DNA from 2 places in the Stenotrophomonas sp. KH_029 genome. Region 1 is predicted to be linked to the other one. Evidence: predicted binding sites of a transcription regulator. Region 1 holds the regulator's gene; the other holds the start of a gene.

Region 1 (10,644 bases):
CCTTCTTCAGGTTGCGGGCAACATCACGGGCGACCTTGGGGAAGCGCGAGAACACCTTGCCGACCGGCTGCATGCGGGTGCGCATCACCGCCGACTGCAGGCGCGCGGTGGCGATGTCCAGGGTGGACACGGCGCGGTCGAGTTCCTCATCGTGCAGGCGCGCGCGCAGGGTCTTGAGCCGGTTGCGCGACAGCACCAGCTCGCCGATCAGGTTGACGATCGCGTCCAGCCGCTTGGTGTCCACGCGCACGGTGTGTTCGGCTTCGGCCATCGGTTTGTTGGCGGCCGGCCTGGGCGCTGCGGCCGGTGCCGGCGCGCGCGGCGCGGCAGGCGTGGCCGCCGGCGCCGCCTTGGCGCCGGGCACGGCGCCGCCATGCAGCTGGTCGAGCAGGGCTTCAAATTCGTCTTCGCCGATCAGGCCGTCATCGGCCTTCTTCGTCGGCGCCACCGCGCTGGGCGCCGCGCCGCCATGCAACTGGTCGAGCAGGTTCTCGAACTCGTCATCGGTGATCAGCTCACCGCTGGCCGCAGCGGCTACCGGCGCCGGCGTGGCCGGGCCGTTGACGTCGAACTGGGCGATCAGCTCCGGCGGGGCAAACCCCGGTTCGGTGCCGGCCGAGACCGCATCGAGCATGGACTGCAGGTAGTCCAGCGACTGCTGGGCGGCATCGAAGTGATGCGCCTGCAGGGTGGCCTTGCCCGAACGGGCCATGCCCAGGGTTTCCTCGGCGGCATGGCACAGCTCGACCATGGCCTGGATGCCGAGGAAGCCGGCGCCGCCCTTGAGCGTGTGGAAGCCGCGGAACACCGCGTTGAGCTGGTCGCTGTCCTGGGGCGACTGCTCCAGCGACACCAGCTGTTCGCCGAGCCGGTCCAGGATTTCCTGGGCCTCGAGGATGAAGTCGGCGGCAATATCGTCTGGAACAGCGCTCATAGGAGGGCTCCATGAGCATTGAAATGAGGTGCGCCGGGCGCCTGTGGCGGTGTGGCAAGGTGCGTGGCGCCGGCTTGGGTGGGCCCCAAGCCAAGCCGCGCGCCGTAGTCCACAGCGCCACAGGCACCCGGCCCTTCGGGAAGGCCCCTGACGCGGGCCGATACTGTGTTGAACGCCTTGCCCAGGCGGCCTGCCTGCGCTGCGGCGTCCGCCTTGTCTCGACCCGCGTCAGCGGCCTTCGCACTCATTTGAATGTTCATGGATCCCTCCTCAAAGCCCCAAATCGGAGAGCAGGTCGTCGGCGTCGACCTGTGACACCTGGTGGCGGTCCAGGCCGGACACGGCCGGGCCGGCCAGGCCGTTGTCTCGCTTGCTGGCGGCGTCGTCCTGCGGCGGCAGGCCGAGCGCGCTGAAACCTTCATGCACGCGGCGCACGATGCCGACCACGCGGCGGATGATCTGCCCGGTCAGGTCCTGGTAGCTCTGGGTCAGCGCGATTTCGGTGAGGTTGTGGCGGATCTGGTCCAGCTGCTGGCCCTGGTCGGCGGTCAGGCCGTTGGCACGCAGCTGTTCGGTCAGCGCCCGGCATTCCTCGGCCAGGTCCAGGGTGCGGTGGGTGGCCTGTTCGGTCATCGCCACCACGTGATCCAGGCGCGCGCAGGCATCGTCCAGTTCGCCGGCTTCGCTGGGCAGGCTGGGCAGCTCGCCCAGCGCCTGGCCCAGCTCGCGTGCGAGCCGGTTCAGCCCGGCCATCATCGGCTGGGTGCGCAGGGCGGCCAGTGCGTCGATTTCCCGGCGCCAGCCGGCTTCGTCGCCACTTTCCAGCGCGGCCAGGGCATCCTGCAGGCGCTGCACCAGCGCCGATTTTTCGCTGAGGGTTTCCATCAGGCGCTCGCTGCCAGGCGTTCGAAGATCTTGCCGAGCTTCTCTTCCAGGGTCTGGGCGGTGAACGGCTTGATGATGTAGCCATTGACCCCGCACTGGGCCGCTTCGATGATCTGCTCGCGCTTGGCTTCGGCGGTGACCATCAGTACCGGCAGGGTCTTGAGCTTGGCATCGGCGCGGATCGCCTTGAGCAGGTCGATGCCGGTCATCACCGGCATGTTCCAGTCGGTGACCACGAAATCGAACGACTGGCTCTGCAACAGAGACAGCGCGGCATGCCCGTCCTCGGCTTCGGCCGTATTGGTGAAGCCCAGATCGCCCAGCAGGTTCTTGACGATACGACGCATGGTCGAGAAATCGTCGACGATCAGGATACGCATGTTCTTGTTCAAAGCACTTTCCTCGGTATCAGTGGTTCTCAAGGCCGGCGTCAGCCGCCTCGAAGATCTTCAATCGGCCGCGCAGGCGCAGTACGGCCTGGCCATGGATCTGGCACACACGCGATTCGCTGACGCCCAGCACGGCGCCGATCTCTTTCAGGTTCAGTTCCTGCTCGTAGTACAGCGACAGCACCAGCTGTTCGCGTTCGGGCAGCAGGCCGATCGCATTGCCCAGTTCGCGGCCGAACTCGCCGCGTTCCAGTACCTGCTGCGGGGTCGGCCCGCCCTGGGCGACGGTGTCCAGCTCGCCCTGGTCTTCGATCCGCGATTCCAGGCTCAGCACCTGGCCGCGCGCGGCGTCTTCCATCAGGCGCAGGTAGTCGGGCAGCGGCATCTCCATCGCGGCGGCAACCTCGGTGGCGCTGGCGGCGCGGCCGGTGGTCTGTTCCAGGCGGCGGATGGTGGAGGCCGCATCGCGGGCGCGGCGGTGCACCGAGCGCGGTACCCAGTCGCCGCGGCGGATCTCGTCGATCATCGAGCCGCGGATGCGGATCGAGGCGTAGGTCTCGAACGAGGCGCCCTGGTCGGCATCGTAGCTGCGCGAGGCCTCGATCAGGCCCATCATGCCGGCCTGGATGAGGTCATCCACCTCCACGCTGGCGGGCAGGCGTGCGGCCAGGTGGTGGGCGATGCGCCGGACCAGGTCCGAGTGCTGGGCAATGCACTCGTTGGCGGCGGTGCGCTGGACTTCTTTGTATTGTGCGGCGCCTTTCATGCGGCCACCCCGCGTTGCTTGAGGATGCGTTCCAGGAAGAATTCGACCCCGCCACGCGGTTCGGTGGGGGCCTGCCAGCGCGCGGTGCGGCGGGCGATCTCGGTGATCGCCTGCGCGGCCGGGCTGGACGGGTAGGCCTTGACCACCGGCTGCTGGCGCTGCACCGACAGGCGCAGCCAGTCGTCCTGCGGTACGCAGCCCAGGTAGTTCAGCGAGACATCGGCCAGGAACTTGTCGCAGACCCGGGTCAGCTTTTCGTACAGCACCCGGCCCTCGTTGGGGTCGCGCACCATGTTGGCCACCACCTGGATGCGGTCCACGCCGCGTTCGCGCGAGAGCACCTTGATCAGCGCGTAGGCGTCGGTGATCGAGGCCGGCTCGTCGCAGACCACCACCACGGTATCCTGCGCGGCCTGGCAGAAGGTCAGCACGCCGTCGGTGATGCCTGCGGCGGTGTCCACCACCATGAAGTCCAGCTCGCGCTCCAGTTCGGAGAACACATTGACCAGGCCGACATGTTCGGCCGGCTGCAGTTCGGCCATGTGGCGGCGGCCGGACGCGGCCGGTACCACCAGCACGCCGCCGGGGCCTTCCAGGATCACCTCGTCCAGCGAACAGCGCCCGGCGACCAGGTCGGCCAGGGTCAGCTTGGGCTGCAGGCCCAGGATCACATCGATGTTGGCCAGGCCCAGGTCGGCGTCCAGCAACAGCGTGCGCTTGCCCATGTCGGCCAGGGCCACGGCCAGGTTGGCCGACACGTTGGTCTTGCCCACGCCGCCCTTGCCGCCGGTCACGGCGATGGTGCGCACAGGCCCCAGCGGCTGGCTGCGGGTGGCCGACAGCGGGAAGGTCTTGGTCAGCTTGGCATACTCACGCGACGGCATGGTTGAACTCCGGGTTGCAGGGCATATCGGCCGCGCGGCGCAAATCTTCAAGGCGAAGGACTAGATTGGCCGCACTGGCCCGGTGCAGGTCTTCGGGAACGTCCTGGCCATTGGTGACCCAGGTGATCGGCAGGCGGTGGTCCACGGCCACCGACAGGGCGCTGCCGAAGCGGCCGGTTTCATCCAGCTTGCTCAGCACCACGCCCTGCGGGTTGGCCGCGCTGAAGCGGCGCACCACCTCGTCCATGTCGCCGAAACTGGTGTTGGCCGGCAGCACCAGCAGGGTGCGGATCTGTTCGGCCGCGCGCAGCCACTGCAACTGGGCGGCCAGGGCGCGGTCGCGCGGGCCCAGCCCGGCGGTGTCGATCAGCACCAGCTTGTAGTCCCGCAGGCGCTCCAGCAGCTGGTTCAGGTCACTGCCGCTGCTGGCCTCGTGCACGGCGATGCCGAGCTGGCGGCCGAAGCCGTACAGCTGCTCGCGGGCGCCGATGCGGCCGGTGTCGGTGGTGACCAGGGCCACGTCGCGGGCGGCGTGCTTTTCGGCAAAGCGCGAGGCCAGCTTGGCAATGGTGGTGGTCTTGCCGGCGCCGGTGGGGCCGACCAGGGCGATCACGCCGCCGGCCTCGAGCGGATCGACCGGGGCGATCGGCAGCTTCTTGGACAGCAGCCCCAGCATCAGTCCGCGGGCGCGGTGGGCTTCGGTGTCCAGCGGGATCTGCATGGCCACATCGCGGCTGATGCCGGCATCGAAGCCGTATTCGTCCATCAGGTCCAGCGCCGAGGCGCGCACCGGGCTGCCGCGGAGGCGCTCGTCGGTGAAGCGGTGCATTTCGCGTTCGATGACCTGGCGCATGCCGGCCACTTCATGGCGCAGCTGGCGCAGTTCCTCGTCATCGCGCGGCACCATCACCAGTTCCGGGGCCGGCGCCGGCTGGGTGCTGGCGGGGTCGACGGCGATGACCGCTGCGGTGCTGGCGGCCGGTTCGGCCAGCGCGACCGGTTCGGCGGGCAGGGCCGGCGCCTGGGCCGGTATCGCCACGGCGGTGATGGTCACCGGCAGCGGCGGCATCGCCACGCTGGCCGCCACCGGGGTGTACGGCAGGTCTTCGGCAAGCTCGTCCAGCGGCGGGTCGATGATGAAACGGGCGCGGTTGAGCGGGGCGGCCGGGGCGGCGGCTGCGGCCGGCTCGAGCGGATAGGTGGAGAAGATATTTTCCGGCAGCGCCACCGCGTTGGCAGCGGTGTCCAGGCCGGCGCGGGCCAGGGTGGCGCGGGCCAGGGTGGCGGCAAAACCGCTGCTGCCCGGCGGCGACACGATTTCGTTGGCGCTGTCCAGGGTGCGCCCGGTGGCGCCGACCGCGGCACGGGCCAGCGCGGCTACCGCCGAGGTGGTGGCCGCCACCGGTTCGGGCACGGCCACCGGCGCCCTGCGCCGGGTCACCGCGGCGATCACCGCATCGGCGGCATTGCGCGGGCGTGCCGGCGCCGGTGCCGGTGCGACGTCCTTGCGCGCCGCTTCCAGGGCGCGCTGCACGGCACCTTCGTCGTAGTTGGCCGCCGCCACGATTTCGACGCCTTCCTCGATCCGGCGGTTGGACAGGATCACCGCATCAGGACCGTGTTCCTTGCGCACCAGGTTCATGGCCGAGCGCATATCGGGGGCGACGAAGCGTTTGATTTTCATGCTGTGGTACCGGGACTGGGGCGGCGGAGTGGGCGAAGGGAAGCTCTGGTTGTCGGTGGTCTGCACGGTCCGGGTTTCCCTTTATTTCCTGCTGCGGTGGTATCGAATGAGGTGTCTGTTTTCTGGCGCGTTGCCGTCGGAGTTCCGGCTCAGCTGATCGTGCCGACCAGCTTCAACCGTTTGTCCTCGGGCACCTCGCTGTAGGCCAGCACCGACAGCGAGGGGACGCTGTGGCGCACCAGCCGTGCCAGCGCGGCACGTACCGGGCCGGGTACCAGCACGACCGCCGGCTCGTTCTTCGCTTCCTGCTTGCCGACACATTCGGCCAGGCTTTGATGCAGTCGCTCGGCGAGTCCGGGTTCCAGCGCGGCGCCGTTGCCCTGTGTGGACTCCTGCAAGACGCGTTCCAGTTGCGGGTTGAGGGTGAACACCGGCAATTCGGCCGACATCCCGGCGATCTCCTGCACGATGAAACGGCCCAGCGCATTGCGCACCGCGGCGGTCAGCACGGCCGGGTCCTGGCTGGCCGGGCCGTTTTCCACCAGCGATTCGACGATCTTGCGCAGCTGGCGGACCGGGATGCGTTCGATCAGCAGGTTCTGCAGCACCCGCACCACCACCGACAGCGGCAGGGTCTTGGGGGTGAGGTCCTCGACCAGCTTGGGCGCACTCTTGGCCAGGTTGGCCAGCAGCTGCTGCACTTCTTCATGGCCGAGCAGCTCGGGGGCGTGTTCGCGGATCAGGTGCGACAGGTGGGTGGCCACCACGGTGGCCGGATCGACCACGGTGTAGCCCATCGATTCGGCATGGGCGCGCTGGTGCGGCTGGATCCAGGTGGCATCCAGGCCGAAGGCGGGGTCCTTGCCGGCGATGCCTTCCAGCGCGCCCAGCGCGCTGCCCGGATCCAGCGCCAGTTCGCGGTCGGGATGGATCTCGGCGGTGGCTACCGGCACGCCATGGATCAGCAGGCGATAGGCGGTGGCCGGCAGCTCCAGGTTGTCGCGGATGTGGACCGAGGGAATCAGGAAGCCGATGTCCTGGGTGAGCTTGCGCCGCACGCCCTTGATGCGCGCCATCAACTCGCCCCCCTGGTTCTTGTCCACCAGCGGAATCAGCCGGTAGCCCACTTCCAGCCCCAGCGGGTCGACCGGGCGCAGCTCGTCCCAGGTCAGCTCGGCGGTGGGCGGCGGGGCGGCGCCGGGCAGGCCGAGCGTCTCGCCGCGGCCGATGGCCGGGGCGTCGCCGCCGCCGGTCGCGGCCAGGCTCTTCTTCCACGCCTTCCAGGCCACGAAGCCGAGGATCGCCGCCAGCGTCAAGAAGGCGACGTTGGGCATGCCCGGCACCAGGCCGACCAGGCCCAGGATCACGGCGGCGATGGTCAGCGCGCGGTACTGGCCGAATACCTGGCCCATCATGGCCTGGCCCATGTCCTGCGAGCGCGAGGCGCGGGTGACCAGCATGGCCACCGCCGAGGACACCAGCAGCGCGGGCAGCTGCGCTACCAGGCCGTCGCCGATGGACAGCAGCGTATAGGTGGCCGCCGCATCGCCGAACGGCATGCCGTGCTGGAGCACGCCCACGGCCAGCCCGCCGAGCAGGTTGATGAACAGGATCAGGATGCCGGCGATCGCATCGCCGCGGATGAACTTGCTGGCACCGTCCATCGCGCCGTAGAAGTCGGCCTCCTCGCGCACTTCCTCGCGCCGGGCCTTGGCTTCCTCACGCGTCAGCAAACCGGCATTGAGGTCGGCATCGATGGCCATCTGCTTGCCGGGCATGGCATCGAGGATGAAGCGGGCGGTCACTTCGGAGACCCGGCCGGCACCCTTGGTGATCACCACGAAGTTGATGATGGTCAGGATCGCGAATACCACGATGCCAACCGCGTAGTTGCCGCCGATCACGAACTCGCCGAACGCGGCGATCACCTTGCCGGCCGCTTCGTGGCCGTTCTGGCCGTTGAGCAGGATCACCCGGGTGGAGGCCACGTTCAGTGCCAGCCGCAGCATGGTGGTGATCAGCAGCACGATCGGGAAGATGGTGAAATCCAGCGGGCGCTTCACGTACACCACCGCCAGCAGCACCATCAGCGAGATGGCGATGTTGAAGGTGAACAGCGCATCGAGCACCGGGGCAGCCAGCGGCACCACCACCATGGCCAGCAGCGCCAGCACGATCAGCGGGGCGCCCAGGCCGTGCCGGATCATGTCCAGCGCCTTGCGGATGTTCATGCCGGTAGCGGCCGACTGGGCGCTCATGGGCGCGCTCCCCTGGCAAATTCATCCACATCGATGCTGGGCGCAGCCGGCATCGGGCCGCCGCGCCAGGTGCGCAGCTGGTAAACGTAGGACAGGACCTGGGCCACGGCCGAATACAGTCTCACGGGAATTTCCTTGCCAAGTTGACCTTCCCGATACAAGGCGCGTGCCAAAGGCGGCGCCGCGACGATGGCGACCTTGTTGCCGTCGGCCACTTCACGGATGCGCAGGGCGGTTTCATCCACGCCCAGGGCCACCACGGTGGGCGCGCCCATCCTGCCGCCCTCGTATTTCAGGGCCACCGCGTAGTGGGTGGGATTGACCACCACCACATCGGCGGTCGGCACGGCCTCCATCATCCGGCGGTTGGCCAGCTGCTGCTGCAGCTGCCGGATGCGGCCCTTCACCTCCGGGCTGCCCTCGCTTTCCTTCATCTCCCGGCGCAGCTCTTCGCGGGTCATCTTCAGCTTGCGCATCCAGTTCCAGCGCTGGTAGGGCGCATCGATGGCCGCCAGCAGCAGCATCGCCCCGCCGGTGGCCAGCAGCAGCTTCAGGGTGAAGCCCAGTCCGTGCACCATGGCCGCTTCCAGCGGCTGGTTGAGCAGGTCGCGCAGCGGCCGGACCCCGTGCCAGACCACCAGCCCGGCGGCGGTGCCGACAAAGGCGATGCGCAGCAGGGATTTGGTGAATTCGGCGATCGCCTCCGGCCCGTACAGGCGCTTCATCCCGGCCATCGGGCTCATCCGCTTGAAGTCGGGCATCATCGATTTGTTCGACCAGCGCAGCCCGCCCATCAGCACCGGTGACAGGAAGCTGGCCAGCAGGCAGATCAGCACCAGCGGCCACATCGCCCACAGCAGTTGCAGCAGCAGCTGGCCGAAATGCCCGAACAGGGCCTGCGGCTGCAGGCGCAGGCCCGGCTCGGGGCTCAGTGCCAACTGCATCCAGGCCTTGGCGTTGCTGCTGATCGCCCCCGAATAGGCCAGCAGCGCCAATACCCCGGCGCCGAACACCGCGGCGGTGGCCAACTCCCGCGAACGCGGGATGTTGCCCTGCTCGCGGGCGTCGCGCAGGCGTTTTTCGGTAGGTTGTTCGGTTTTTTCGCCGGCTTGTTCGTTCTCGGACATCAGGGACACGACGCAGGGGGATTACCCGGAGTCGTGCAAGAACCGTTCCGTGACGGGGGCGGGCCTCGACAATGCGCGCTGGCCGGCTTCACATGGCCGCGCGCGACCGGTAGTGCCGGCCGCCGGCCGGCTCCAGGCGATGTCAGAAGCATCCGGCGTCGGGTTCATGAGGAGCCGGCCAGCGGCCGGCACTACGGCTTCTGCCAGCCTGCCGCCACCTCCACCCGCGGGCGCGGGTGGTCATGCAGCTGCATGAACCGCTCCGGGTCGACCGGGCGGCCGAGCAGGTAGCCCTGCAGGTAGTCGCAGCCCAGCCGTTCCAGGTAGACGCGCTGGCCGGCGGTTTCCACCCCTTCGGCGACGATGTCCATGTCCAGGGCGTGGCCGAGGGCGACGATGGCCGAGACGATCACCACGTCTTCGGAGCTGTTTTCCAGGTCGCGCACAAAGGCGTGGTCGATCTTGATCTCGGTGGCGGGCAGGCGCTTGAGGTACAGCAGGCTGGAATAGCCGGTGCCGAAGTCGTCGATGGAAATGCCCACGCCCAGGCCGGCCATGGCCTGCAGCAGCTTCAGGCTGGCCTCGGTATCGCGCATCACCGTGCTTTCGGTGATCTCCAGCACCAGCCGGCGCGGCTCCAGGCGGTGGGTCTTGAGTACGTCGCGCACTTCCTGCAGCAGGTGCGGGGCGCTGAACTGGATCGGCGAAAGATTCACCGATACGGTCCAGCTGTCATGGCCGGCATCCTGCCACTGGCGCAGCTGGCGGCAGGCTTCGTCCAGCGCCCAGCGGCCGATGTCGTTGATCACCCCGCTGCGTTCGGCCAGGCGGATGAAGCGGTCCGGCGGAATCAGGCCCTGCTGCGGGTGGCGCCAGCGGATCAGGGCTTCGGCGCCGCTGACGCCCTGGCCGGCCACGCGGATCTTGGGCTGGTAATGCAGGAACAGCTGGTCGGTGCCGATCGCACGGCGCAGGTCGGCCAGCAGCTGGAACTGCTGCTCGGCGCTGTCGTTCATCCAGTCGGCGAACACCGCATACGCGTTGCGGCCGGCTTCCTTGGCCTGGTACATGGCCGCGTCGGCAAAGGCCATCAGCTGCCGTTCGGTGGCGGCATGGTCGGGGCAGATGGCGATGCCGATGCTGGCGGTGACCTGCAGGTCGTGGTCGGGCAGCAGCGGGCCGCCGCCGACGGCCTGGATGATGCGGCTGGCCAGGGTGGCGATGTCTTCATCGTTGTCGATGTGCACCACCAGCACGAACTCGTCGCCACCCAGCCGCGCCAGCACGTCGCTGGGGCGCAGCAGCTGGCGGGTGCGGTCACCAGCAGGGCGTCGCCGGTCTGGTGGCCGTAGGCATCGTTGACCTGCTTGAAGCCATCCAGGTCCATGAACATCACCGCAAAACGCCGGCCATGCTGTTCGGCGTCGGCCAGTGCCTGTTCGATGCGCTGCTGCAGCAGCCGGCGGTTGGGCAGGCGGGTCAGCGGGTCGTGCAGGGCGGCCTGGGTGAGTTCGGCCTGGGCATCGTCGAGCGAGGTGCGCAGGCGTTCATTGCGCAGGCGCAACAGCTGCGCCTGCATGCGCTGGTCCAGCCACGACACGATCAGCACCACGGCGAGGATGGCCAGGGTGAGCACCAGTACGGTCGCGGCCAGCCATTGGGTCTGCAGGCCCGCGGCGCCGGCTGCGCCGCAGATGCTGTCGGCCGGGAACCGCGC
Region 2 (10,644 bases), 1.7 Mb from region 1:
GGGCGGGGCATCAACATTGCCGCCGGGACGCTGGCCAGCACCCAGTGTGAGAGGGTGAGGCAGCACGCGCCACGTCGACGACAAGGGGGCGTCGAGCGCGACGCGTGCGCCTCATGGAGGCGTTTCAGCCATCGCAGACCAGGTCGGCTTCGGTCTCCCACAGGCCGTCCGGACGCTGCCGCGCCACCGGCTCGAACTGCCATTGGCATTCCCGGTCCACGTCGTAGCCTGCGTTGCGGGCGAACTGAACGGCCTGGGTGATGGCAAGGCTGCGGGACGTGGAAGGATAGGCATGCACGCCCATCCCGATGAAGTGCGCCGGTGCGGCGAGGGCTGCAGGCGTACCCAGGACCAGGCACATGGAGGTGAGTGGCAGCAGCAGGCGGGTGTGCAAGCGCATGTCGGTTCTCCCATCAGTGGTGTCGGGTTGACACTTGCGCAGGCTGCGCCTGCGTCGCAGGCGCGCCTATGCAACTATTCCGAAAATGGCCGGTGGCTGCCGGGTGCTGTCGTGATCTGTGATGCCTGGCGCCATGCCGACAGCACTGCGACAGTCATTGCGCATGGTCCCGGCAGGGCCGTCAGAACCGATATCCCAGCTCGGCGCCGATGATCCGCGGGCGATCGACCGGGCCGTAGTAGTTGCCGTCGCGGCCGAAGGCCAGGTTGTCGAAGATCAGGCCGTTGATGCGGCGCTTGTCGGTGAGGTTGTCGACGAAGACGCGGGTGGTCCATGGGCCCTGTTCGTAGCCCAGCTGCACGCCGATGATGGCCACCGCCGGCTGGAACGCGCGGTTGCGCTCGTCCAGCGCCATGCGCCCGTTGAACGCCGATTCCACCCGCGCGAACAGGCCCGAGCGGTGCTGGTAGCGCGCGGCCAGGTAGCCGGTGTACTGCGGGGTGAGCTTGACCCGGTTGCCGGCCAGGCTTTCGTTTTCGCCTACCTGCAGGCGGCGGTAGCGCGCGTCTACATAGCCGGCGTTGGCGGTCAGGGTCAGCCCCGGCAGTACCTGCAGCACGCCTTCGATCTCGGCGCCACGCGAACGGATCGCGGCATCGGAGCCGACGTAATCCGACGAGATCGGGCGGCCGTTGGCATCGGTGGCCAGCTGGATCTCCTGCCAGTTGTCCGAGTCGATCTGGAACACCGCCGCGCCGACATGGCCGCGGCCGTCGAGCACGTTGAGCTTGAAGCCGGCTTCATGGCTCCACATCATTTCCGATTCGTAGCGCAGCACTTTGTCGTTGACCACATCGCTCTGCGCGGCGGCCAGGTTGAAGCCGCCGGGGATGTAGCCCTTGGCCGAGGCGGCATAGAAGGAGAGCGTGTCCGAGGCGTCGTAGCGCAGCGATACGCGCGGCAGGGTGGCGTTGAAGGTGTGCGACAGCCCGGCATCGCGGTAGAACACCAGCCCGCCGGGGCCGAGGTCGAGCTGGCCGGCGCTCTGCCGGGTCGCGCGTCTGGCCTGCTCGTATCGCAGGCCGAGGCTGGCGGTCAGTTTCGGCAGCGCCGGCAGGGTGTAGCTGAGCGTGCCGAACGCACTGTAATCCCGGCCCTGCGAGCCCTGCCGCGGGGCCAGCACATAGCTTTCCAGCGCACGCGGCGGCGGGCCGACCAGGGTGCCCAGCACCGATTGCTTGTCCACGCGGTAGGTGGATACCCCGCCGATCCAGGTCAGCGGCTGGTCGTTGGGCGAGGTGAAGCGCAGCTCGCCGTTCCAGTTGCGCTGGGTGTCGTGGATGCGCCCGGCCAGGGCCGGGCTGGCGGTCATGTCGAAGTCGTAACCGGCCGACGTATCGGCCTGCTCGCGGTAGGACAGCGCCGCGTCCAGGGTACCGGCGGCAAGCTGCCATTGCGCGCTGGCGCCGGCGACGTTCTCGGTCTTGCTGGTGCGCTTGGGCGCATCGTTGATATAGGTGAAGTCGCCGGTCTGGCGGCCGTCGTTGTAGCGCGCACCATAGCTGCGGTTGTACCGGCCCACGTCCAGCGGCAGGTACTCGTACTCGAACATGCCCGGCGCGCGCGTGCCCAGGTGGTAGGCCAGGGCGTTGATGCTGAGCGTGTCGGTCGGCTCCCAGCGCAGCTTGCCCTGCAGGTAGGCCTGGCGGACCTTGCCGTTGACCCCGCCATACGGGGTCAGGTTCTTCAGGTGGGCGTCCTCGTCGGAGGCCATGAAGGCCAGCGAGCCGAACAGGCGGTCGCCCTTGCCCAGTGCGCCACCGAGAAACCCATCCAGGCTGCCGCCATGGCCATTGCCGAAGGTGGTGGCACGCAGGTTGAGCTCGCCTTCGGTGCTGGCCGACGGTGCGCGGGTGCGCACCAGCACCAGGCCCGATTCGCTGTTGGCGCCGTACAGGGTACCCTGCGGCCCGCGCAGGATTTCCACCGATTCGACCTGGTTGAGCACCGCGTTGCTGAGTTCGCGGAACGGGATGCCGTCGATGTAGACCGAAGCGCGGTTGACCAGGAACGGGTTGGATTCGATGCCGCGGATGGAAATGAACATGTCGCTGAGCTGGCCCATCACGTTGAACTTGACGTTCGGAGCCAGCTTGTCCAGGTCGCGGAACGCGGTGACGTTGGCGTCCTTGAGGGCCTGGCGGTCGAGCACGGTGACCGAGATGTCGCTGCGCAGGTAGGGCGTATCGCGCTTGCTGCCGGTGACCACGATACCGTCCAGATCGGTGGCCTTGGCGGGCGGCGTGGATTGGGCGCGGGCGGGCGCGCTGGGCAGCAACTGAAGCGCGGCGAGCACGGCGCCGGCAAGTACAGCGTGTTTCACGAGGAGCCTCGGGGGGTGGTGGCGCGCACCACGTTGATGGGGGAATTCTCGAATGTTAGTGTGTAACATTGCGGTGCCGCTGCTCCATTTCCGGCGTGGCTGCTCCAGAACTGGACACGTGATGACCCGCTCCCTTGCCCCGCGACCTTCCGTAGTGGCCGAACGGCTGGCCGCTGAAGCGGGCCGTCCGCTGGAGGCCTGCGTCGGCAACGCTGACGGCTCGGTGTTGATGCTCCGCCACACGTTCGCCGCAGCGCAGGGCATGCTGGCTGAGGGCAGCGCGCTGCGCATCGGGCTGCTCACCGCGGGCGGCGGCGCGCTGTATCAACACACGGCGCTTGGGCGTATCGCGCAGCCCTGGCGGGCAGGCACGTTCAATCTCGTATTGCCGGACTGCCCCGGCGAGTTCCGCAGCCCACCCTTGGCGCTGCTGGGCCTGGTGATCGATGCGCGCCATCTGCAGGCGCACGGCCTGCGCATGGAGCAGTTGCACCCCGCGGCATCGGCGCTCCAGGCCGACCCGGTGATTGCCTCGGTGATGGGGGCGCTGTGGCACTGCGCCGAGGCCTATGCCGGGTCCGCCGCGTTCTTCGAGCACGGTGTCGATCTGGTGCTGAAGCGTTTGGCCGGGCTGCCCGCAGCTGCGCCGGCCCCGGGGCGCGCGTTGTCGCCGGGGCAGCTCAAGCGGGTGCAGGATCTGATCGAAGTCCATCTCGGCCAAGACCTGGGCGTTACCCGCATGGCGCAGGAAGTCGGGCAGGAGGCCAGTGGATTCAGCCGCCGGTTCCGGATCGCGACCGGCATGACGCCTTTCGCGTATCTCACCTGGCGCAGGATGGAGGCGGCCAAGCCGATGCTGCTGGCAGGCCGCAGCGTGACCGAGGTCGCCTTGGCGATGGGCTATGCCAACCCCGGCAAGTTCGCCGCGGCGTTCCGGCGGGTGACCGGGCAGGCGCCGTCGCACTGGGCAAACAGCGCGATCGGCTGATCAATGCCGTCAGGTTCCGCTGCCCGGACCCCCCACCGGCTCGGTCTCGAACCGCTCGCCGAATCCCGTGATCATCGGCCGCGCCTTCACGATCGCGGCCTGGACGGACGGCAGTGCCAGCGAGGCACGGTGCAGTTCCTGGCTGTCCCAGACCTCGGTGATCCAGATCGCGTCCGGGGCCGTGGGATCGCGCGCCACCACGTAGCTGTGGCAGCCGGGCATCGCGACGGTGCCCTCGAGCAGGATCGCGATGACTGCATCGCGCTGGCCGGGCGCGGTCAACATCTTGCCGATCAAACCGTACATGAAGGCACCTGAAAGGAGGACAGGCACGCATCGTGGGCGCCGCCACGTGAAGGGTCAACCACCCAGCCGGTTTGAGGCCGCCCGGTGACTGCGCTATCCTGCGCGCCGCTTCCGCTGCCCCGGCAGGACCCTTGTGATGACGCCACCCTGATACCGCGTTGACGACGCGCCGGCCGTTGCGCTGGCTCAGGGAGTGCCTTGTCCTCATCACACAACGTGCCGTGCGCATCGCCGGTGCGTGGAGTCTGTCCATGTCTGTTTCCTACCCGCTGCGCCAGCAATGGCTCGGCAATATCCGCGGCGACCTGTTGTCCGGCGCGGTGGTCGCGCTGGCACTGATCCCCGAGGCGATCGCGTTCTCGATCATCGCCGGGGTCGACCCCAAGGTGGGGCTGTACGCCTCGTTCTGCATCGCGGTGGTGACCGCCATTGCCGGTGGCCGGCCGGGCATGATCTCGGCGGCGACCGGGGCGATGGCGCTGGTGATGGTCGACCTGGTCCGCGACCACGGCCTGCAGTACCTGCTGGCGGCCACCCTGCTGGCCGGGTTGCTGCAGCTGCTGGCCGGCGCGCTGAAGCTGGGCGTGCTGATGCGCTTTGTGTCGCGCTCGGTGATCACCGGCTTCGTCAATGCGCTGGCGATCCTGATCTTCCTGGCGCAGATGCCCGAGCTGATCGGGCGTTCGTGGCAGGTGTGGGCGGTGTGCGCGGCCGGGCTGGCGATCATCTACCTGCTGCCGCGGCTGACCCGCGCGGTGCCGGCCCCGCTGGTGGCGATCGTAGTGCTCACCGCGCTGTCGATCGGGCTGCACTGGGACATCCGCACCGTGGGCGACATGGGCGCGTTGCCCGACAGCCTGCCGGTGTTCCTGTTCCCCGACGTGCCGCTCAGCTGGGACACCCTGCGGCTGCTGTTGCCGGTGTCGGCCACGCTGGCGGTGGTGGGCCTGCTGGAGTCGATGATGACCGCGCAGATCGTCGAGGACATGACCGACACCCCCAGCCAGCGCAACCGCGAATGCGCCGGCCAGGGCCTGGCCAACATCACCGCCGGGCTGTTCGGTGGCATGGCCGGCTGCGCGATGATCGGGCAGTCGGTGATCAATGTGTCTTCCGGCGGGCGCGGCCGGTTGTCGTGCCTGGTGGCCGGGGTGCTGCTGTTGCTGCTGGTGGTGTACGGCGCCGATTGGGTGCGGCAGATTCCGATGGCGGCGCTGGTGGCGGTGATGATCATGGTCAGCATCGGCACCTTCCACTGGCGTTCGTTCGCCGAGCTGCGCCAGCATCCGAAGAGTTCTTCGCTGGTGATGGTGGCCACCGTGGTGGTGACCGTGGCCACCCACGACCTGGCCAAGGGCGTGCTGACCGGGGTGCTGCTGTCGGCGCTGTTCTTCGCGCGCAAGGTCGGGCAACTGCTCGATGTGCGGGCCATGACCGACGATACGGGCACGCTGACCTATGCGGTGACCGGCCAGGTGTTCTTCGCCTCGGCCGGCCAGTTCGCGGCCAGCATCGATCTGCAGCACGCGCCGGCGCAGGTGGTGATCGACGTGTCAGATGCGCATTTCTGGGATCTCAGTGCCGTGGCGGCGCTGGACCAGGTGGTGCTGAAACTGCGCGCGCACGGCGCGCAGGTAACGGTGCGCGGGCTCAATGCGGCCAGCCGGACCCTGGTCGAACGGCTGGGCCGCCACCACCGCGATGACGCGCCCGCCCGCCACGGACACTGAACCTGGTCAGGAAGTGCGGCTCAACATTGGCGCGGCAGGGCCGTTATCCAGCTTGATGCCCCGACGCGTGTCGGCGGGGCCACGGCGGGTCCGGGCGTGTCTTCCGGCTGCCGTCGGGCGCGGTCGTCGCGTTGTGTCCAAGCTGCACCGTTTCCTGCCGGGCCGGCCGTGAGTTGCACCGCGCCGACCGGCACCGCAATGGACTGCGTGTTGCCGTAGTGGCGCCCGATGGCGTCGCCTGACCTGTACCTCTTCCAGGAACCGCCCCCATGCCCGCGTCCCGCCCGACTGCTTCCCCGCGCCTCGGCAGCATTGCCAACCGGCTGATGCTGGGGACCGCGCTGATTGCCATGCTCTGCTTCGGCATCACCGCCGCCATCAGCTACCGCGAAGCCAGCCAGGCGTTGGTGGAGTCATCGCGGCGCACGATGCAAAGCCAGGCCGAGGCCGAGGCGCGCCGGGTCGGCGCCGACCTGTCGGCGGCGTTTGCCGCCAGCCGGGCCCTGGCCGACAGCCTGGTGGTGCAGCGTGCCGCCGGCACCCTGTCGCGCGCCACCGTTGCCCAGGTGCTGCAGCAGCAGCTGCAGTCGCATCCGGAATGGGTGGGTTTCGGCACGCTGTGGGAACCGCAGGCCTTCGACGGCAAGGACAGCGCCTTCGTCGATGCCCCGGCGCACGATGCCAGCGGCCGCTTCATGAGCTACTGGTCGTGGCAGGACGGCAGCCCGGTACAGGACGCGCTCAAGGGCTATGAAGTGCCCGGCGACGGCGACTGGTACCTGCGTCCGCGCGCACTCAAGCGGCCGACCGTGGCCGAGCCCTACCGCTACGAGATCGCCGGCAAGCCGGTGCTGATGACTACGCTGTCCACCCCGGTGCTGGACAACGGTAGCTTCCTTGGCGCGGTCACCGTGGATGTCGCGTTGGCCGCGCTGCAGCAGCGCCTGGCCGAACTGCGCCCGATGGGCGAGGGCCACGTGGAGCTGATTTCGCCCGGCGGCATCGTGCTGGCCGCCGAGAACGCCAGCGAAATCGGCAAGCGCCGCGACGATGCGGCCACCGGCGCGCTGCTGGCGGCGGTGGCGGCCGACAAGCCGTTCGACGCATTCACCGCCGATGCCGCCGGCAACGTGAAGGCCTACGTGCCGCTGCGCATCGGCGGCAGCCAGGAGCGGTTCGCGCTGGGCGTGATCGTGCCGCACGAGCTGATCACCGCGCAGGCGCGTGCGCTGCTGTGGATCATCCTGGCCGTCGGCCTGGGCGCGGCCCTGGTGCTCAGTGGCAGCGTGTATGTGCTGCTGCGCCGGCAGGCGATCCGGCCGCTGGCCGACGCGGTGCGGTTGTCGGCCGAGATCGCCGAAGGCCGCCTGGATACGCCGCTGCCGGCCTCGCGCAATGACGAGGTCGGGCGCCTGCTGGATGCGATGCAGCGCATGCGCAGCCAGCTGCAGGCCGTGTTGGCCGCCCAGGCCGGCATGGCCCAGCGCCACGCTGCCGGCGAGCTGGGTTACCGCATGGACGCGCAGGCCTTCCCAGGCGCGTATGGACGCATGGTGGAAGACACCAACGGGTTGGTCGGCGCCAATATCGCGGTGACCTACCGGCTGGTCGAAGTGATGCAGCGGTATGCGGTGGGCGACCTGTCTCAGGATATGGACCGCCTGCCCGGCGAGCAGGCGCGTTTCACCGAAGCGATGGACACCACCAAGGCCAACCTGGGCGCGATCAACACCCAGATCCGCGAGCTGGCCGGCGCGGCGGCGCTGGGCGATTTTAGCCAGCGCGGCGACATGGTGCGCTTCGACCACGATTTCCGCGCCATGGTCGGCAACCTCAACACCATGATGCAGGTCAGCGACGACAACCTGCAGCAGATTTCCGCGCTGCTGCGCGCGATCGCCGCCGGCGATCTGACCGCACGCATGCACGGCGACTTCCATGGCGTGTTTGCCCGCATGCGCGACGATGCCGACACTACCGTGACCCAGCTGACCGACATCGTCGGGCGCATCCAGCAGGCCACCGCCAGCATCAACCTGGCGGCCGGCGAGATCGCCTCGGGCAACAGCGACCTGTCGCGGCGTACCGAACAGCAGGCCGCCAGCCTGGAGGAAACCGCCGCCTCGATGGAGGAGTTGACCTCCACCGTGCGCCAGAACGCCGACCACGCGGTGCAGGCCAACCAGCTGGCCGCCGGTGCCGCCGAGGTGGCCGCGCAGGGCGGCCAGGTGGTCGGCCAGGTGGTCAGCACCATGGCCGGGATCGAAGCCTCGTCCAAGCGCATCGCTGAAATCATCACGGTGATCGACGGCATCGCTTTCCAGACCAATATCCTGGCGCTGAACGCGGCGGTGGAAGCGGCCCGTGCCGGCGAACAGGGCCGCGGTTTTGCCGTGGTGGCCTCGGAAGTGCGCGCGCTGGCGCAGCGCTCGGCGGCGGCGGCCAAGGAGATCAAGACGCTGATCGACGATTCGGTCGGCCAGGTCGGCCAGGGCTCGGCGCTGGTACGGTCGGCCGGGCAGACCATGCAGGAAATCGTCACTGGCGTGCGCCGGGTCAACGACATCATGGCCGAGATCTCGGCCGCGTCGAAGGAACAGTCGGCCGGCATCGAACAGGTCAACCAGACCATCACCCAGATGGACGAAACCACCCAGCAGAACGCCGCGCTGGTGGAGGAAGCCACCGCCGCGGCGCGGGCGATGGAAGAACAGGCGCAGCACCTGGGCACTGCCGTGGCGATCTTCCGCACCGATGCCGGTACGCCGCAGGCCGCTGCATTGCGCGCGCCTGGCACGGTATCGGCCCGGCCTGCCCCGGCCGCGCCGCGCAATGCGCCCCGCCAAGTGGCCGTGGCCGGTGGCGACTGGCGGGCATTCTGATCAACCCGGTGCCGGCACGCTGCGGCACCCGGCCCCGCGCACGCTACTGCCCGGGGCCGCCTGGAGGTGCGCCGTTGAAGCCGCGCCGGCCCAGCCACAGCGCCAGGTGTACCAGCAGGATCAGCACCGGCACTTCGACCAGCGGGCCGATCACGGCGGCGAAGGCCACCGGCGAGGCCAGGCCGAAGGCGGCGATGGCCACCGCGATCGCCAGTTCGAAATTGTTGCCGGCGGCGGTGAATGCCACCGCCGTGGTGCGCGGGTAGTCGCGTGAAATCCACTTGCCCATGAAGAAACTGATCAGGAACTGCAGCAGGAAGTACAGCGTCAGCGGAACGGCGATGCGCAGCGCATCCAGCGGCAGGCGCAGCACGTCGGCACCCTTGAGGCTGAACATCGCCACGATGGTGAACAGCAGCGCGGCCAGGGTGATCGGGCCGATCGCGGGCAGGAAGCGGGTTTCATACCAGGCCGCGCCGCGCAGGCGCAGCAGCAGCCGGCGGCCGAGATAGGCGGCCACGAACGGAATGCCAAGGTAGATCAGCACGGCGCTGGCGATGGTCCATACACTGACATCGACCACGCTGCGCTGCAGGCCGAACAGCGGCGGCAGCACCGACAGGAACAGCCACGCATACACGCTGAAGAAGGCGATCTGGAAGATCGCATTGAACGCCACCAGCCCGGCGGCATACGCGCTGTCGCCGCGCGCCAGCTGGTTCCAGACCAGCACCATCGCGATGCAGCGCGCCAGCCCGATCAGGATCAGCCCGGTCATGTAGTCCGGCTGGTCGTGCAGGAACACCGCCGCCAGCGCGAACATCAGCACCGGCCCGACGATCCAGTTCTGCACCAGCGACAACGCCAGCACCCGCTTGTCGGCGAATACCGCCGGCAGGGCATCGAACTTCACCCTGGCCAGCGGCGGGTACATCATCAGGATCAGGCCGATGGCGATCGGCACATTGGTGCTGCCCACCGACATCGCATCCAGCGCGGCCGGCAGGCCGTCGAACAACGCGCCCAGTGCGATGCCCAGCGCCATCGCCGCGAAAATCCACAGCGTCAGCCAGCGGTCCAGGAAGGACAGCGCGGTCGTGGGGACGGCGCTCATCGTGGCGGCGCGCAGCGGGAGGGGGGGCCGCAGTCGCTGTCGCCGGCGCAGCAGTTCTCGGTGAGATAGCCGACCAGGCCGTTCATCGCCTCGAAGTCGGCCCGGTAGCAGATGGCGCGGCCGCGCGGTTCGGCGCTGAGCAGGCCGGCGGCCGCCAGTTCCTTGAGGTGGAAGGACAGGGTGGCACCGGGCAGGTCGAGCGCGCTGGCGATCTCGCCGGCCAGGCGGCCGCCACGGCCGGCCTGGACCAGCAGGCGGAACACGCTCAGGCGGGTGGGATGGCCGAGCGCGGCGAGAGCCTGGGTTGCATTTGTATGTTCCATATTTCTAGAATAGTCGAACAATTGATCCGGAACAAGCCATGCCATCCCTGCCCAACCTCACCGCTGCGGCGGTCGACCTGCCCGATCCAGGCAAGCTGCGTGCCGAAGGCGGCAGCCATCCACCGCGGATCCTGATCCTGTACGGATCGCTGCGCGCGCAGTCCTACAGCCGTCGGTTGGCGCTGGAGGTGCAGCAGCTGCTGGAGCATTTCGGTGCGCAGGTGCGCGTGTTCGACCCGCATGAACTGCCATTGGTGGATGCGGTCGATGCCGCCCACCCCAAGGTCCAGCAGTTGCGCGACTGGTCGCAGTGGTCCGAGGGCCAGGTGTGGATCAGCCCGGAACGGCACGGCAGCATGACGGCGGTATTCAAGAACCAGATCGACTGGTTGCCGCTGTCCGAAGGCAGCGTCCGCCCGACCCAGGGCCGCACGCTGGCGGTGATGCAGGTGAGCGGTGGTTCGCAGTCGTTCAACGTGGTCAATGCGCTGCGCGTGCTCGGGCGCTGGATGCGCATG

Evidence for each region. The regulator FliA, encoded in region 1, starts transcription of late flagellar genes. The targets are predictions, from matches to a motif close to TAAAGTTTNNCNNNCNNNGGCCGATAA.
Region 2: the regulator FliA is predicted to act here: its motif matches at 5,828-5,854, upstream of AC3ITM_RS16595 (methyl-accepting chemotaxis protein).

Annotation. Positions count from the first base shown of each region.
Region 1 covers NZ_CM174498.1:1,978,815-1,989,458, forward strand. The annotation lists gene AC3ITM_RS09110 (chemotaxis protein CheA) at 1-934, opposite strand, end outside; gene AC3ITM_RS09115 (protein phosphatase CheZ) at 1,205-1,819, opposite strand; gene cheY (chemotaxis response regulator CheY) at 1,819-2,211, opposite strand; gene AC3ITM_RS09125 (RNA polymerase sigma factor FliA) at 2,228-2,974, opposite strand; gene AC3ITM_RS09130 (MinD/ParA family ATP-binding protein) at 2,971-3,858, opposite strand; gene flhF (flagellar biosynthesis GTPase FlhF) at 3,845-5,542, opposite strand; gene flhA (flagellar biosynthesis protein FlhA) at 5,692-7,800, opposite strand; gene flhB (flagellar biosynthesis protein FlhB) at 7,797-8,927, opposite strand; partial or broken gene AC3ITM_RS09150 (putative bifunctional diguanylate cyclase/phosphodiesterase) at 9,119-10,644, opposite strand, start outside.
Region 2 covers NZ_CM174498.1:3,706,125-3,716,768, reverse strand. The annotation lists gene AC3ITM_RS16620 (hypothetical protein) at 125-400, opposite strand; gene AC3ITM_RS16615 (TonB-dependent receptor) at 582-2,783, opposite strand; gene AC3ITM_RS16610 (helix-turn-helix transcriptional regulator) at 2,905-3,771, shown strand; gene AC3ITM_RS16605 (putative quinol monooxygenase) at 3,781-4,077, opposite strand; gene AC3ITM_RS16600 (SulP family inorganic anion transporter) at 4,329-5,807, shown strand; gene AC3ITM_RS16595 (methyl-accepting chemotaxis protein) at 6,077-8,689, shown strand; gene arsB (ACR3 family arsenite efflux transporter) at 8,733-9,803, opposite strand; gene AC3ITM_RS16585 (ArsR/SmtB family transcription factor) at 9,800-10,126, opposite strand; gene arsH (arsenical resistance protein ArsH) at 10,165-10,644, shown strand, end outside.